Regions from separate parts of the Pseudomonas sp. HR96 genome, predicted to be linked through region 3. Evidence: predicted binding sites of a transcription regulator. Region 3 holds the regulator's gene; each other region holds the start of a gene.
What was found. The regulator sigma-54, encoded in region 3, starts transcription at its own class of promoters, with help from an activator protein. The targets are predictions, from matches to a motif close to ANTGGCATNNANNTTGCTNT.

Region 1 (5,247 bases), 690 kb from region 3:
AACCACGCTCGTTGTGTTGCGCCAGGTCCAGGCCCACAGCCTCTTCCTCTTCGTTGACCCGCAGGCCCATCACCACATCCAGCACCTTGAGGATGATGAAGGTCACCACAGCGGTGTAGACGATGGTGAAGCCGACGCCTTTGCACTGAATCCAGACTTGTGCAGCGATGTCGGTCACGGTGCCGAAGCCGCCCAGCGAAGGCGCTGCGAATGCACCGGTGAGGATGGCGCCGAGGATACCGCCGATACCGTGCACGCCGAAGGCGTCCAGGGAGTCGTCGTAGCCCATTTTGCGCTTGAGGGTGGTGGCGCAGAAGAAGCACACCACACCGGCCGCCAGGCCGATCACCAGGCCGCCCATCGGGCCGACGGTACCGGCGGCCGGGGTGACGGCAACCAGGCCGGCAACCACACCCGAGGCGATGCCCAGGGCGCTAGGTTTGCCGTGGGTCAGCCACTCGGCGAACATCCAGCCCAGCGCGGCAGCGCCGGTAGCGATCTGCGTGACCAGCATGGCCATGCCGGCGGTGCCGTTGGCGGCAGCGGCGGAGCCGGCGTTGAAGCCGAACCAGCCGACCCACAGCATGGCCGCGCCGACCAGAGTGTAGCCCAGGTTGTGCGGAGCCATCGGGGTGGTCGGGTAGCCTTTGCGCTTGCCCAGTACCAGGCAGGCCACCAGGCCGGCGACACCGGCGTTGATGTGCACTACGGTACCACCGGCGAAGTCCAGCACGCCCCAGTCACCCAGCAGCGAACCCGGGCCGCTCCAGACCATGTGCGCGATCGGCGCATAGACCAGGGTGAACCAGATGCCCATGAACACCAGCATGGCCGAGAACTTCATGCGCTCGGCGAAGGCGCCGACGATGAGGGCCGGCGTGATGATGGCGAAGGTCATCTGGAAGGTGACGAACACCGCTTCAGGAATCAGCGCCGCCGGGCCGGTGATGCTGGCCGGGGTGATGCCGGCCAGGAAGGCCTTGGCCATGCTGCCCGCGAAGGAGTTGTAGTTGACGACGTTGGCTTCCATACCGGTGGTATCGAATGCCAGGCTGTAGCCGTACACCATCCACAGGATAGTGATCAGGCCGGTGATGGCGAAGCACTGCATCATCACCGACAGAATGTTCTTGGAGCGCACCATGCCGCCGTAAAACAGCGCCAGGCCGGGGATGGTCATGAACAGCACCAGCGCGGTCGAAGTGAGCATCCAGGCGGTGTCGCCGGAGTTCAGCACGAGGGCCGCGGGGGCTGCTACGGCGGGGGCTGCAGCGGTTGCCGCATCGTCCGCCATGGCCAGGCCAGGCATTACGAGGGACAACAGGGCTCCTAGCCCTGCGAATTGACGCAGAGTCATATTGTTTACTCCTGGGGCGTTGGGTTTGGTTCGGCTTTTTTAGATTGCGTCGGTATCGGTTTCGCCGGTACGGATGCGAATCGCCTGTTCCAGATTGACCACGAAAATCTTGCCGTCACCGATCTTGCCGGTGTTGGCGGCCTTGGTGATCGCTTCGATGACCCGATCAAGATCCTTGTCGTCGATGGCGACATCGATCTTCACCTTGGGCAGGAAATCGACGACGTATTCGGCGCCACGGTACAGCTCGGTGTGGCCCTTCTGCCGACCGAAGCCTTTCACCTCGGTTACAGTGATGCCCTGCACGCCGATTTCCGACAACGACTCGCGCACGTCGTCCAATTTGAACGGCTTGATGATGGCAGTGACTAGCTTCATGAAAACTCTCTCCCGAATTGGTGGACTTGCCCCAGGAAAACAAACCCGACTCAAGTCTAAGCGCAGCTTCTGGCTTTGTAACGCGTCGTCGGTCTTGCATCCCCTGACCGACACCAGAAACCACTCCTGACGAAACATTTCCCGCAAAGCCTGCGCACCGTGCCGCAAGGACCGAATCGTCGAAGCGACTGCATCAGTGCATGGGTCACTTGGCACTAAGCAGAAAGCTTGCCATGTCGCCACAACTCACCCATCACGCCGGTTTTGCCTCGCCTCGGGCACCGCGCACGGCCACCGGCAAAACACTTGCGCACAACATCAGTGCGCGGCGCCCGAACTCGCTGCGCCAAAAGCGTGCGAGCAGCCGCCCTCCAGAACTATAGACAGCGCGTGATACACTCGACCGAACTTTTTCCGGAATCCGCCCCCATGCTCGCGCCCAAAGCCTTCCTCGACGCCCTGAGCGAACAGGCCTCGCGCCTGTTCACCGGCAACAACCCGTTCAACAGCGAGGCAGCGCCATCGCGCGCCGAACTGGAGAGCCAGTTCAAGGCCCTGCTGCAAAGCGGCTTCAGCAAACTGGAACTGGTCAGCCGCGAAGAATTCGACAGCCAGATGGTCGTCCTGGCCCGCACCCGCGCGCGCCTGGAAAGCCTGGAGGCCAAAGTCGCCGAGCTGGAGGCACGGCTGGCCCCGGCCGCCGAATAATCGCGCTGGACGCCACGCCCGCGCGCTCCCTACACTCGGCGCTATTGACGCCGGACAGGGTTGCCGTGAATGAATCGCAATGAATTGCGCAAGGCTGACATCAACCTCATGGTGGTGTTCGAAACGCTGATGCAGGAGCGCAACGTCACCCGCGCTGCCGAGAAGCTGTTCCTCGGCCAGCCGACCATCAGCTCGGCGCTCAACCGCCTGCGGGCGATGTTCAACGACCCGCTGTTCATTCGCATCGGCCATCGCATGGAGCCCACTGCGCGCGCCGAGGAGCTGATCAAGCACCTGTCGCCGGCCCTCGACGCCATGTCCGTGGCGCTGAGCCTGACTCACGAATTCGACCCCGCCAGCAGCACCATGAGCTTTCGCATCGGCCTGTCCGACGACGTCGAATTCGGCCTGCTGCCGCCGCTGCTGCGCGCCCTGCGCCAGGAAGCGCCGAGCGTGGTGTTCGTGGTGCAGCACGTGGACTACTGGCGCATCCCCGACCTGCTCGCCTCCGGCGAAATCACCGTGGGCATCAGCCAGACCCGCGGCCTGCCGGCCAACGCCAAGCGCAAGCTGCTGCGACGCATGCACGCCCGCGTGCTGCGCGCCGATAAGTCCGACACGCCGCTGACCCTCGATGAGTACTGCTCGCGCCCCCACGTATTGGTATCGCCTACCGCCAACACTGCCGGCATCGCTGACGAGTGGCTGCAGGAGATCGGCCGCAAGCGCCAGGTGGTGCTTTCGGTGCCGCAGTTCAGCTCCCTGCCGGCGCTGTTGGCCGGCACCGACATGCTGGCCGGCCTGCCCGACTACGCCGCCACCGCCATGGCCGCCTCCGGGATGCTGTTCGACGAGCCGCTGCCGTTCGACACGCCGCCCCTGGACCTGTCGATGGTCTGGCTGAGCATCATGGACACCGACCCCGCCGAACGCTGGCTGCGCTCGAGGTTGGAGGCGTTCATGGGGGATCGGCAGGTGCCGGTTTCTTTGTGATGTGGTGGGCTCACTGAGCCTCAAACCGGCCTGTCGGCCGCCCAGGGCAAGCGTGCCTCGTTCAATCCTCCCAAGGATTGATCAGCTCAATCTGGAAATGGATGAAATCCTTGGTATTGCGGGTAGCCAGGAGCGCCTCGTTATTGGCACAGATGGCTGCAATTTGAGCATCTGCAATTTGAGTCGCGTAGCCTTGCGAATGGCATTGGGCAACACGGCGGGCGTAGATTGCAGCGCAGTCGCCATCGAAGGGTAGAACAGCGCCCTCGAATTCATCGAGCATACTCACGCCCGCTCTTTGCAGGCGAGCCTTTCGGCTACCCTCGGGCAAGCGCGATGCCGTACAGGATTTCAGCGACTGTGATCGAAGTGATAGCCAGGTCGTCAGCCGCTTGCTCGTTGACCCAATTCAAGACACGGGCGTGGGGCCGGTCCTTGATCAACTCCGAAATGACATTGGTATCCAGAACAATCACTGAGAAAGATCCGCAGCCCGCGGTGCTTCATTGCGGGACGGCAGCTCCAGCTCTAGGCCCTCTCCGGCAAATAAGCTATGAATCCTGCTGCCAAGGCCGCCCCGAGGCTTTTTGTGAGTCAGCGCAGCACACAGAATTACCCGCGCCTGCTCCTCCATGGAGCGATTGTTAATGGCCGCCTCAACACGTAGTTGCGCTTTGAGCGAGTCGTCCAGATTGCGAATAGTGATGCTGGCCACGGTGACCTCCGAGCGAATCAACGCTGTCAATGCAATCATCATACTCGGGACTGACGCACCTAAACAAATGGCTATGACCTAATCCTGAACTTGGCGTAACACCCCGAATCACACTCCCGCCACCTTGCTACGCCCCCTCCACTACCCTAGCAACACTCCCCATGCAGCAAGGACCGCTCATGACCCTCGCCATCGTCCACAGCCGCGCCCAGGTAGGCGTCGGTGCCCCTGCCGTCACCGTCGAGGCGCATCTGGCCAACGGCTTGCCGGCGCTGACCATGGTCGGCCTGCCGGAAGCTTCGGTGAAGGAAAGCAAGGACCGCGTGCGCAGTGCCATCCTCAACTCCGGGCTGGATTTTCCGGCGCGCCGCATCACCCTGAGCCTGGCGCCGGCGGACCTGCCCAAGGACGGTGGGCGCTTCGATCTGGCGATTGCCCTGGGCATCCTGGCCGGCAGCGGACAGCTGCCGGCCTCGGCGCTGCTGGAAGTCGAGTGCCTCGGCGAGCTGGCCCTGTCGGGCGCCGTGCGCCCGGTGCAAGGCGTGCTGCCCGCCGCCCTCGCTGCACGCGAGGCCGGCAGGGCGCTGATCGTGCCGCGCGACAATGCCGAAGAAGCCTCGCTGGCCTTCGGCCTGGTGGTCTACGCCGCTGACCATCTGCTGGAGCTGGTCGCCCACTTCAACGCCCACACCGCCATGAGCCCCTACAGCGCCGACGGCCTGCTGCTGGTGAGCAAACCCTACCCGGACCTTGCTGAAGTGCAAGGCCAGGTGGCCGCCAAACGCGCGCTGCTGGTGGCCGCAGCCGGTGCGCACAACCTGCTATTCAGCGGCCCGCCGGGCACGGGCAAGACCTTGCTCGCCAGCCGCTTGCCTGGCTTGCTGCCGCCGCTCAACGAGAGCGAGGCCCTAGAGGTGGCGGCGATTCAATCGGTGGCCAGTTTCACGCCGCTCAAGCACTGGCCGCAGCGACCGTTTCGCCATCCCCACCACTCGGCGTCGGGGGCCGCGCTGGTGGGCGGCGGCAGCCGACCCCAGCCCGGAGAAATCACCCTCGCCCACCACGGTGTGCTGTTTCTCGACGAGCTGCCGGAGTT
Region 2 (5,247 bases), 100 kb from region 3:
TGCGGGACCACCTTGATCAACAGAATGCCCGATACAATGATCGCCACCAGTACCACCGCAATAGGGTAGGTCATGGCTTTCTTGAGTTTGCCCCGCAGCGCCTCGGTCTTTTCCTTGTAGGTGGCCACACGATCGAGCAAGGTTTCCAGGGCGCCAGCTTGTTCGCCGGCATTGACCAGGTTGCAATAGAGGTCATCGAAATACTGCGGTTTGGTGCGCAGCGCCGTGGCGAAGCTGTTACCTGCCGCCACTTCCAACTTGAGCTCTTCCACCAACTTGCGCATGTTGGGGTTTTCAAAACCTTCGCCGATAATCTCGAACGACTGTAGCAAGGGGACGCCCGCACGCATCATGGTCGCCATCTGCCGGGTGAACAGGGCAATGTCCATCGGCTTGATCTTCTTGCCATTGCCGAACAGCGACTTGCTTTTCTTGCGTACCTTGCCCGGTGTGATGCCTTGCTTGCGCAGCTGCGCCTTGACCAGCGCCATGCTCTGGCCGTTGAGCTCACCGGTCATCTTCGTGCCCTTGCGGTCCACGCCCTCCCAGGCGTAGACGCTGAGCTTGATCTCCTTGGTTGCCATGATCAGTCCTTGGTCACCCGGTTGACTTCCGCCAGGCTGGTGACGCCCTGCATCACCTTGACCAGGCCGGAAGTACGCAGGTCATTGAAGCCTTCCTTGCGCATCTGCTTGGCGATTTCAATCGAGTTGCCCGACTCCATGATCATCTGCTGGATGGCCTTGGTGTTGCGAACCACTTCATAGATACCTTGCCGGCCTTTGTAGCCGCCATTGCACACGTCGCACCCTACCGGCTCGTAGACGGTAAAGGTCCCAATTCTCTCTGCGGGAAAGCCTTCCTCGATCAGCACATCGCGGGGTATTTCAGCCGGGCGCTTGCAGACGCTGCACAGTTTGCGCGCCAGGCGCTGGGCGATGATCAGGTTGACCGAAGTGGCAATGTTGAAACTGGCCACGCCCATGTTCATCAAGCGGGTCAGGGTTTCAGCGGCGCTATTGGTGTGCAGGGTCGACAAGACCAGGTGACCGGTCTGCGCCGCCTTGATGGCGATCTCGGCGGTTTCCAGGTCGCGGATCTCGCCGACCATGATCACGTCCGGGTCCTGACGCAGGAATGAGCGCAATGCCGAGGCGAAATCCAGCCCCTGCTTGTTGTTCACGTTGACCTGGTTGATGCCCTCCATGTTGATTTCAACCGGGTCTTCGGCGGTGGAGATGTTGATGTCGACGGTATTGAGAATGTTGATGCCGGTGTACAGCGAAACCGTTTTGCCCGAGCCGGTTGGCCCGGTGACCAGGATCATGCCTTGTGGCTGGGCCAGCGCGGCCAGGTACAATTCCTTCTGCTCGGGCTCATAGCCCAGCGCATCGATACCCATCTGCGCACTCGTGGGGTCGAGAATACGCATCACGATCTTTTCGCCCCACAGGGTGGGCAGGGTGTTGACCCGGAAATCGATCGCCTTGTTCTTCGAGATGCGCATCTTGATCCGGCCGTCCTGCGGTTTGCGCCGCTCGGAGATGTCCAGGCTGGCCATGACCTTCAGGCGAGCGGCAATGCGCCCGGCGAGGTTGATCGGCGGCCGGGCAATCTCGCGCAGGATGCCATCGGTACGGAAGCGTACCCGATAGGCTTTTTCATAAGGCTCGAAATGCAAGTCCGAGGAACCGCTGCGGATGGCGTCGAGCAACATCTTGTTGACGAAGCGCACCACCGGGGCGTCGTCGGCGTCTATGCCGACTTCTTTCGTTTCCCCTGATGTTTCGACATCGAGGTTATCCAGATCGTCGCCCAGCTCTTCGAGCCCGGTGCCGCTCTCGAAAAATTTCTCGATGGCATCGGCCAGCTTGTCCTCTTCGACCAGAATGGCTTCGGTGTTCAGGCCAGTGTTGAACTGGATATCGGTGATGGCTTGATGATTGGTCGGGTCCGACACACCTACGAACAATTTATTGCCGCGACGCCACAGGGGCAGGGCATGGTGCTGGCGGACCAGCTTCTCGCTGACCAGGCCACGAGGCTGGCTTTCGGGGTCGACCATCTTCAGGTCGATCAGAGATACGCCAAATTGATCCGAAGCGATTTCGGCAATTTCCCGGCTCTTGGCCAGTTTGTTCTGTACCAGATAATGGACCAGTGGCACCCGGCTGCGCTGAGACTGCTGATACGCCTGTTGCGCATCCTTATCGGTAAGCAGTTCGGCCACGACCAGTTGCCTGGCCAGGCCGGTGAGGGCGATATCGTTCATTTGACCACCGGATACATACAATCGCTGTTTTATAGCCTAGTCGAGCGGCGGTGCCAAATCGGCGTGGTGAGCGGCTGCGGGGCGTCAGGTTTTGTTACTGCAAATCCTTGGCCAATCGCAGGATAAACCGTCATCCTACGCAAATCCGGCCAGCTTTTTTGCGTCAAGCTTCCATAGCTGCCGGCTTTCCGACCCCTGGAAGGGTCGCTGCCAATTCGAGGGAAACGAATGAACACTCTGCAACGTGGCTTCACCCTGATTGAGCTGATGATAGTGGTCGCCATCGTCGGCATCCTCGCCGCCATCGCCATGCCGGTCTATCAGGACTACATCCGCAAGGCGGCCTACACCGAAATCGTCAGCGCCATGGCACCAATCAAGACGGCCATGGATGTGTGTTATCAAAGCACCTCCGATCAGGCCAGCTGCGACACCGCGCAAAAGCTCGGCATGACCCTGCCGACCAATACCGGCCAGGCGCTGGCCTCGATTTCCCTGACGGCAGGCACAGGCGCCATCAACGCCACACCCAATGACTATCGCGGCATCGCGGCCACCGATACCTGCGTCATGACCCCAACGCCACTCAATGGTGGCTTGACCTGGGCCTACAGCGGCCCCTGCGTGGACCGGGGTTACGTCAAATGACGTCACCAGCCCTGCGACAAGTGACGAAGAACGTCACTTAGTGCTGCTCTTGTCGTTTCAGCAGCGGCTCAACCCGGGTTTGCACGCTGCAAAACCGTGCTATGTGAACTTGGCACGGGCTGTGCTCTAGTCCAATCAGGTCATCAGCAGGCGCCAGAAAGGCGGCCTCCGACCATCGACTGAACTAACACTGGCTTCCCGAGGATTCGTCATGAAAGGTCAAAAAGGCTTTACCCTTATCGAACTGATGATCGTAGTGGCGATCGTCGGCATCCTGGCTGCAATCGCTCTGCCGGCCTACCAGAACTACATGAAGAAAGCGGCTTACGCTGAGGTCACTGATACAATGGCCGCGGTGAAGAGTGCTATCTCGGTCTGTTACAACGAAACTTCTTCCTTCGCTAGCTGCAATACCGCCGCTCAATTGGGCATTACCTTGCCGACGAACAAAGCTACAGGCGCTCTCAAGACAATTGCTGTCGACGCTAACGGTGTTATCACGGCCAGCCCTAATGCATACAAAGGCATTGTGGTTGGTGATACGTGCACACTGACGCCTACCGTCGCTAATGGCGTGATCACGTGGGCGTATGGCGCTGCCGACGCCTGTGTCACCAACAACTATGTGAAGCAGTAACTACGTAGAGGATTTGCTGGCGAGCAGGAGGTCGAGTGGTTAGCTGCTCGGCCACCATTGCTACCTGCTTTACCTGATGCTAACGTATCGCCCCCACCACCACCCGCCGGTGTAGCTCAGTCGGTAGAGCAGCGCACTCGTAACGCGAAGGTCGTAGGTTCGATTCCTATCTCCGGCACCAGTTGATAGATTCATGCAGTGCTAAGCAGTAGCATGTTTCCCGAAGAAGCCCGCCTAGTGCGGGCTTTCTGTTTCATGCGGTGTCATCCGATCCCATCCCATCCTTTGCTATCTGTGTACCCTTTCGCTGTTCAACAATCCATGGGTACTCACATGCCTATGACAAACGTGACCTGGCGTAGGCTCGCCAGCTTGCGTTTGATGGACGCCAACTGGTTCCACAGGGGCGGCATCCAGGCCTTGAAAGGACGGTAGCTCGGGCTCAGGCGGCAATGTCTCGTGCCAATATGCGCAAAGGCTCGGGTTGGAGTGGCATCCCGGTGGTTTCCCTTGATCCAGACCGCCGCGCAGAGACGCTTGCGTCAGTCTGCGCGGGAGTACAGGTCTGAGGGTGCCGCCGGCGCCGTCTCCGCTAGCTCATAGCTACGCTTAGGCTAGCACGCAGCTGTGTTTCGTTTATTTCGCTTGTTGCAATTTTCGTTTATTTCGATTAAAAATCCTACCTGCCGTATGAGGCGCCAGGAATTTCAAGTCGCTTTTGGAGATGCATCATGACCACCGCCGATCTCGCTCGAAGCATCCTTCCAGATGAGAAAGCGATCGCTGCGGCTATTGAATCAAGCCGCCAGATTGCTGCGTTCATTTCGAGGAAGCTGGACACTCAACGTATCGAACTGGTTGACGAGGACCAGCAACGCCAAGCCATTGAGCTACCAACGTTCGCTCTTAGATTGCTCGGAGACATACTTAACGAACTGGCCTTGGGCAACACCGTGAAGGTAGTGCCGATCCACGCGGAACTGACTACTCAAGAAGGCGCCGACATGCTCAATGTATCGCGTCCGCATCTTGTCAAGCTGCTGGACGAGGGTCAGATCCCACACACAAAAACCGGCAGCCACCGCCGTATCAAGTTCACCGATATCATGGCCTACAAGGCCGAGCGTGACAGAGCGAGTCAAGCCGCCATGGAAGAACTGGCGGCACAAGCCCAAGAGCTTGATATGGGGTATTGATGAGGCATTCACCGTTCACTGTTATCTATGACGCCTGTGTGTTGTATCCAGGTCAACTCCTATCTCCACCATCTCCCCCTCCCGCTGTAACCCCCCATACACCCCCGCCACATCTGCCAAAACTCATTCATTGCCCGCCCAGGCCCCAGCCTCTACTGTCATTCGACATCCAACGTCGTCCTGAAACGGAATTCCTGTCTGTCCTTGCCTGAACGAGGTGACACATGGGTACACCAACCATTCCTGCCGTAGACCAACATGCCCTGGCTGTAGTGAATCCGGCCAACTCGCGCTACGTCGGGTTCTTCGGCGACAGCCGCGCCTATCTTTCCTGGAGCAGTGGCGGCCTCAACTTCCAGTTGCGCAACGTCGGCCTGGCTCACTGGCTGCAAGCCTACGGCCTGAACGCCTTTTCCCTGCTGGGCGAACTCAACGGCGGCGTCGCCGGCGACACCACCCGCGGCATGCTGGAGCGCCAGCCGCAATTCATTGAG
Region 3 (5,247 bases):
TGTTGATGATGGTTATTTGCAAAGCGGGCATTGCGCAGGTGATCCTTTCAACTGAGGTCGCGGTGGCGAACCTGAACGTTCTTGAGTGACTGTTGCAGCAGTATCCCCAGGCGCTCGGTCAGGTACACGGAGCGATGGTGGCCGCCGGTGCAGCCGATGGCGATGGTGACGTAGGCGCGGTTGCTGGCGGCGAAGCGCGGCAGCCATTTGAGCAGGTAGGCCGAGATGTCCTGGAACATCTCCTCGACGTCCGGCTGGGCTGCGAGGTAATCGGCCACCGGCTGGTCGAGGCCCGACTGCTCGCGCAATTCGGGCTTCCAGTAGGGGTTGGGCAGGCAGCGCACGTCGAACACCAGGTCGGCGTCCACCGGCATGCCACGCTTGAAGCCAAAGGATTCCACGAGAAAGGCGGTGCCAGGCTCGGGCTTGTTCAGCAGGCGGATCTTGATCGAGTCGCGCAGCTGGTAAAGATTGAGATTGGTGGTGTCGATCTTCAGGTCGGCAAGGTCGACGATCGGCCCCAGCAGCACGGTTTCGACGCGAATGGCTTCAGCCAGCGAGCGGTTGGCGCTGCTCAGTGGATGACGCCGGCGCGTCTCCGAGAAGCGCTTGAGCAGGGTGTCTTCGTCGGCGTCCAGGTACAGCACGTCGCACTGGATGTGCCGGCTGCGCACTTCCTCGAGCAGCTGCGGAAAGCGCGACAGGTGGCTGGGCAGGTTGCGGGCGTCGATGGACACCGCCACCAGCGGTTGCGCCAGTTCGGTGTGGATCAGAGCGCGCTCGGCCAGTTCCGGCAGCAGGCCGGCGGGCAGGTTGTCGATGCAATAGAAGCCGCTGTCTTCCAGTACATCCAGCGCGGTGCTTTTGCCGGAGCCGGAGCGTCCACTGACAATGATCAAGCGCATGGTGGTCAATGCCCTTTCTGCACGTCCAGAACTACTTGATAGAGGGCTTCGTTGCTGGCAGCGGCACGCAGGCTGTCACGGACATCCTTGCGGTCCAGCATACTGGCGATCTGCCGGAGCAATTCCAGGTGCGCGTCGGTCGCTGCCTCTGGTACCAGCAGCACGAACAGCAGGTCGACGGGCGCACCGTCGATGGCGTCGAAGTCTACGGGGGAAGCCAGGTGCAGCAAGGCGCTGATCGGCGAGGCGCAACCGTTCAGGCGACAATGGGGAATGGCTATGCCGTTGCCGAAACCGGTAGAGCCGAGTTTCTCACGGGCAACCAAGGCGTCGAACACGGTTTGCTGATCCAGCTGTGGCACTTCGCGTGCGATCAGCTGAGCAATCTGTTCGAGTACTTGTGTTTTGCTGCCACCCGGCACGTTCACCAGGGAACGGCCGGGGGTCAGGATATCTTCGAGTCGGATCATGGGTTGGGAGTATCAGCGAGCGGCGGCACCTTGCAGGTGGCTCTGCTGCTTTTCCTTATGCTTGAGCAATTGTCGGTCGAGCTTGTCAGTGAGGAGGTCGATGGCGGCGTACATGTCATCATGCTCGGCGTTGGCGACAACTTCACCACCAGGTACACGCAGGGTGGCTTCGATCTTCTGTTTGAGCTTTTCGACCTCCATGATGACCTGCACGTTGGTTATCTTGTCGAAATGGCGCTCGAGTCGGGCGAGTTTTTCCCCGACATAGTCACGCATGGCGTCGGTCACATCCAGCTGGTGCCCACTGATGTTGACTTGCATACCGCTTCTCCTTATTGCCAGTGCATAAAGAGGCAGGTGGAACCTGCCACTGGAACGCTGGTGGTGGCATCAGGAAAGCGCCATTCACATCAGTCGCTTGCGCTCGCTGGAGGGTGCAATCCCGAGGGACTCACGGTACTTGGCGACGGTGCGACGGGCTACCTGGATGCCTTGTGCCTCCAGTAAACCAGCGATCTTGCTGTCACTCAACGGCTTTTTCTGATTTTCGGCGGCAACCAATTTCTTGATGATCGCGCGAATGGCCGTGGACGAGCACTCACCGCCCTCCGAGGTGCTGACGTGGCTGGAAAAAAAGTATTTCAGTTCGTAAATGCCGCGGGGGGTGTGCATGTATTTCTGCGTGGTCACCCGGGAAATTGTCGATTCGTGCATGCCCACGGCCTCGGCGATGTCGTGCAGTACCAGTGGCTTCATGGCCTCGTCGCCGTAGTCGAGGAAGCCGCGCTGGTGCTCGACGATCTGCGTGGCGACCTTCATCAGCGTCTCGTTGCGGCTCTGCAGGCTCTTGATGAACCAGCGCGCCTCCTGCAACTGGTTGCGCATGAAGGTGTTGTCGGCGCTGGTGTCGGCACGGCGCACGAAGCCGGCATACTGCGGGTTGACGCGCAGGCGTGGCACCGATTCCTGGTTGAGTTCGACCAGCCAGCGCTCGTTGTCCTTGCGCACGATGACGTCGGGTATGACGTACTCCGGCTCGCTGGACTCGATCTGCGAGCCAGGGCGCGGGTTGAGGCTCTGCACCAGCTCGATGACCTGGCGCAGCTCGTCTTCCTTGAGCTTCATGCGGCGCATCAGCTGGCTGTAGTCACGGCTGCCGAGCAGATCGATGAATTCGCGCACCAGGCGCTGGGCTTCGGCCAGCCAGCGCGTCTTGGGCGGCATCTGGCGCAGTTGCAGGACCAGGCACTCGCTGAGGTCGCGCGCGCCGATACCGGCGGGTTCGAACTGCTGCACGCGGCGCAGCACGGCCTCGACCTCGTCGAGCTCGATGTCCAGCTCGGCGTCGAACGAGTCGCAGATTTCTTGCAGCGTCTCGTCCAGGTAACCCTGGTTGTTGATGCAGTCGATGATGGTGACGGCGATCAGGCGGTCGGTGTCGGACATCGGCGCGAGGTTCAGCTGCCAGAGCAGATGGCTCTGCAGGCTCTCGCCCGCCGAGGTGCGGGTGGTGAAGTCCCACTCGTCGTCGTCATTGCTGGGCAGGCTGCTGGCGCTGGTCTGGTAGATGTCTTCCCAGGCCGTGTCGACCGGCAGCTCGTTGGGGATGCGCTCGTTCCACTCGCCGTCCTCAAGGTTGTCGACGGTCGGCGCGGAGGTTTCCTGGAAGCTGGGCTCCTGGACCTCTGGGGTGGCGTTGTGCTCGATCTTGTCGGCCAGTGGATCGCTGTTGTCGAAGTCGTCGCCTTCTTCCTGGCGCTCCAGCATAGGATTGGATTCCAGCGCTTCCTGGATCTCCTGTTGAAGATCCAGGGTCGAGAGCTGGAGTAGTCGGATGGCCTGTTGCAACTGCGGTGTCATCGTCAGTTGCTGGCCCATTCTCAGGACGAGCGATGGTTTCATGGCAGGGGCTTAACACCTTGTTCGCCGGCGCGATGCGCCATCCACTACACGGCGCCGAAGCGTCGCACTTATGTCGTAAGCAAATTATATGCCTGAAACCCGAGCATTTGCCTAGAGCTGCGCCACAATAAATACGCCTTGTGGCGCGCGAATCATCCTTTACAGGCGGAACTCGTGGCCGAGGTACACCTCTTTCACCAGGTCGTTGGCAAGAATGGCCGCCGAATCGCCCTCGGCGATCAGTCGACCATCGTTGACGATGTACGCGGTCTCGCAGATATCCAGGGTCTCACGGACGTTGTGGTCGGTGATCAGCACGCCAATGCCCTTGGCCTTGAGGTGATGGATGATCTGCTTGATGTCGCCGACCGATATCGGGTCGACACCGGCAAAGGGTTCGTCGAGCAGGATGAACTTGGGCGAGGTCGCCAGTGCTCGGGCAATTTCCACCCGGCGCCGTTCGCCACCGGACAGGCTCATGCCGAGGTTGTCGCGGATGTGGGTGATGTGGAATTCCTGCAGCAGGCCTTCGAGCTCCTTGCGCCGGCCCGCAGCGTCCAGCTCCTTGCGCGTCTCGAGGATGGCCATGATGTTGTCGGCCACCGAGAGCTTGCGAAAGATCGAGGCTTCCTGGGGCAGGTAGCCGATGCCGGATTTGGCCCGGCCGTGCATGGGCTGGAAGCTGACGTCGAGGTCGTCGATCAGCACGCGGCCCTGATCGGCCTGCACCAGGCCGACGATCATGTAGAAACAGGTGGTCTTGCCGGCGCCGTTGGGCCCGAGCAGGCCGACGATCTGCCCGCTCTCGATCGACAGGCTGACGTCGCGCACCACCTGGCGGCCCTTGTAGGCCTTGGCCAGGTGCTGAGCCTTGAGAGTTGCCATTACTGAGCCTTCTGTGCGTCGGTTTTGCTTTTCGGCTGGAGCACCATGTCGACCCGCGGACGCGGCTCGGTGACCTTGGCGCCATTGGCGCGGCCGGCGTTGACCACCTGCTTGACGGTGTCGTAGACGATTTTCTCGCCGACCGAGGTGTTGCCGTCGTTCACCACCTTGGCCTTGTCGATCAGGATGATGCGGTTCTGCGCGGCGAAGTACTGGATGGTCACGCCCCAGGCCTGCACGATCGGTTTGTCGATCGCCGGCTTCTGCTCGTAGTAAGCCAGGTTGCCGACCGAGGTGAATACGTCGATATCGCCCTGGGGGGTACGGGTGACGGTCACGGTGTTGCCGGTGATCTTCATGGTGCCCTGGGTGATGATGACATTGCCCTTGTAGGTGGCAATGCCCTGCTTGTCATCGATCTGCGCGTCGTCGGACTGGATGTGGATAGGCTGATCGCGATCCGTCGGCAATGCCCAGGCGCTCACGCTTCCCAGTGCTGCGCCCAGGCTGAGCAAAAAGGGGAGGGTTTTAACGAGCCTCATACAGTCCTCTTACGTTGGACAGCAAGTTGATCTTGCTGTCGTTCAAATAGGCTTTCATGCCTTTGCCGGTGGAGACGCCACCGGCGCCGTCGATTCTAACGTCTTGCTCGGTCTGCGCATATTGCTTCTGCGGGAATACGGTCATGCGTGAAGAGGTTATGACCGTGGCGCGCGATTTCTGGTCGGTACGGGCGATGCGCACCGAGTCGATCAGCTCGACCTGGGTGCCGTCGGGGTTGACCTCGCCGCGCTCGCTGGTGACGTGCCAGGGGTAGACCGTGCCGCGGTACAGGTTCATGTCGGGGTTGGTCAGCAGCGAGACCTGGCTGGCCTGCAGGTGCTCGACCTTGTCGGCGGTCATGTCGTACTGGATGCCACCATCGGGCAGGAACTGCTTGGCATGGGCGTTGATGGCGTAGTAGTCGACGGCCTTGGGGTCGATGACTGCCACCGGGCGCGCCTGGAAGCGCTCGGGGCTGATGTTCCAATAGCCCACGGCGGCGAACAGTGCGGCGAGCACTGCCAACAGCACGAGGTTGCGTA

Region 1: a site for sigma-54 is predicted at 1,952-1,971, ahead of glnK (P-II family nitrogen regulator). Genes of this name have one in related genera too.
Region 2: a site for sigma-54 is predicted at 3,029-3,048, ahead of SFA35_RS22300 (pilin). Genes of this name have one in related genera too.

Annotation. Positions count from the first base shown of each region.
Region 1 covers NZ_CP139141.1:5,566,073-5,571,319, forward strand. Annotated here, with positions in the region: gene SFA35_RS24960 (ammonium transporter) at 1-1,357, opposite strand, end outside; gene glnK (P-II family nitrogen regulator) at 1,397-1,735, opposite strand; gene SFA35_RS24970 (accessory factor UbiK family protein) at 2,165-2,443, shown strand; gene SFA35_RS24975 (LysR substrate-binding domain-containing protein) at 2,513-3,436, shown strand; gene SFA35_RS24980 (hypothetical protein) at 3,498-3,725, opposite strand; gene SFA35_RS24985 (PIN domain-containing protein) at 3,754-3,912, opposite strand; gene SFA35_RS24990 (FitA-like ribbon-helix-helix domain-containing protein) at 3,909-4,151, opposite strand; gene SFA35_RS24995 (YifB family Mg chelatase-like AAA ATPase) at 4,331-5,247, shown strand, end outside.
Region 2 covers NZ_CP139141.1:4,977,159-4,982,405, reverse strand. Annotated here, with positions in the region: gene SFA35_RS22315 (type II secretion system F family protein) at 1-584, opposite strand, end outside; gene pilB (type IV-A pilus assembly ATPase PilB) at 587-2,272, opposite strand; gene SFA35_RS22305 (prepilin-type N-terminal cleavage/methylation domain-containing protein) at 2,501-2,920, shown strand; gene SFA35_RS22300 (pilin) at 3,132-3,557, shown strand; tRNA gene SFA35_RS22295 (tRNA-Thr) at 3,663-3,738, shown strand; gene SFA35_RS22290 (helix-turn-helix domain-containing protein) at 4,289-4,753, shown strand; gene SFA35_RS22285 (SGNH/GDSL hydrolase family protein) at 4,978-5,247, shown strand, end outside.
Region 3 covers NZ_CP139141.1:4,873,021-4,878,267, reverse strand. Annotated here, with positions in the region: gene SFA35_RS21875 (HPr family phosphocarrier protein) at 1-31, opposite strand, end outside; gene rapZ (RNase adapter RapZ) at 48-905, opposite strand; gene ptsN (PTS IIA-like nitrogen regulatory protein PtsN) at 911-1,375, opposite strand; gene hpf (ribosome hibernation-promoting factor, HPF/YfiA family) at 1,388-1,696, opposite strand; gene SFA35_RS21855 (RNA polymerase factor sigma-54) at 1,781-3,277, opposite strand; gene lptB (LPS export ABC transporter ATP-binding protein) at 3,437-4,162, opposite strand; gene lptA (lipopolysaccharide transport periplasmic protein LptA) at 4,162-4,704, opposite strand; gene lptC (LPS export ABC transporter periplasmic protein LptC) at 4,691-5,247, opposite strand, start outside.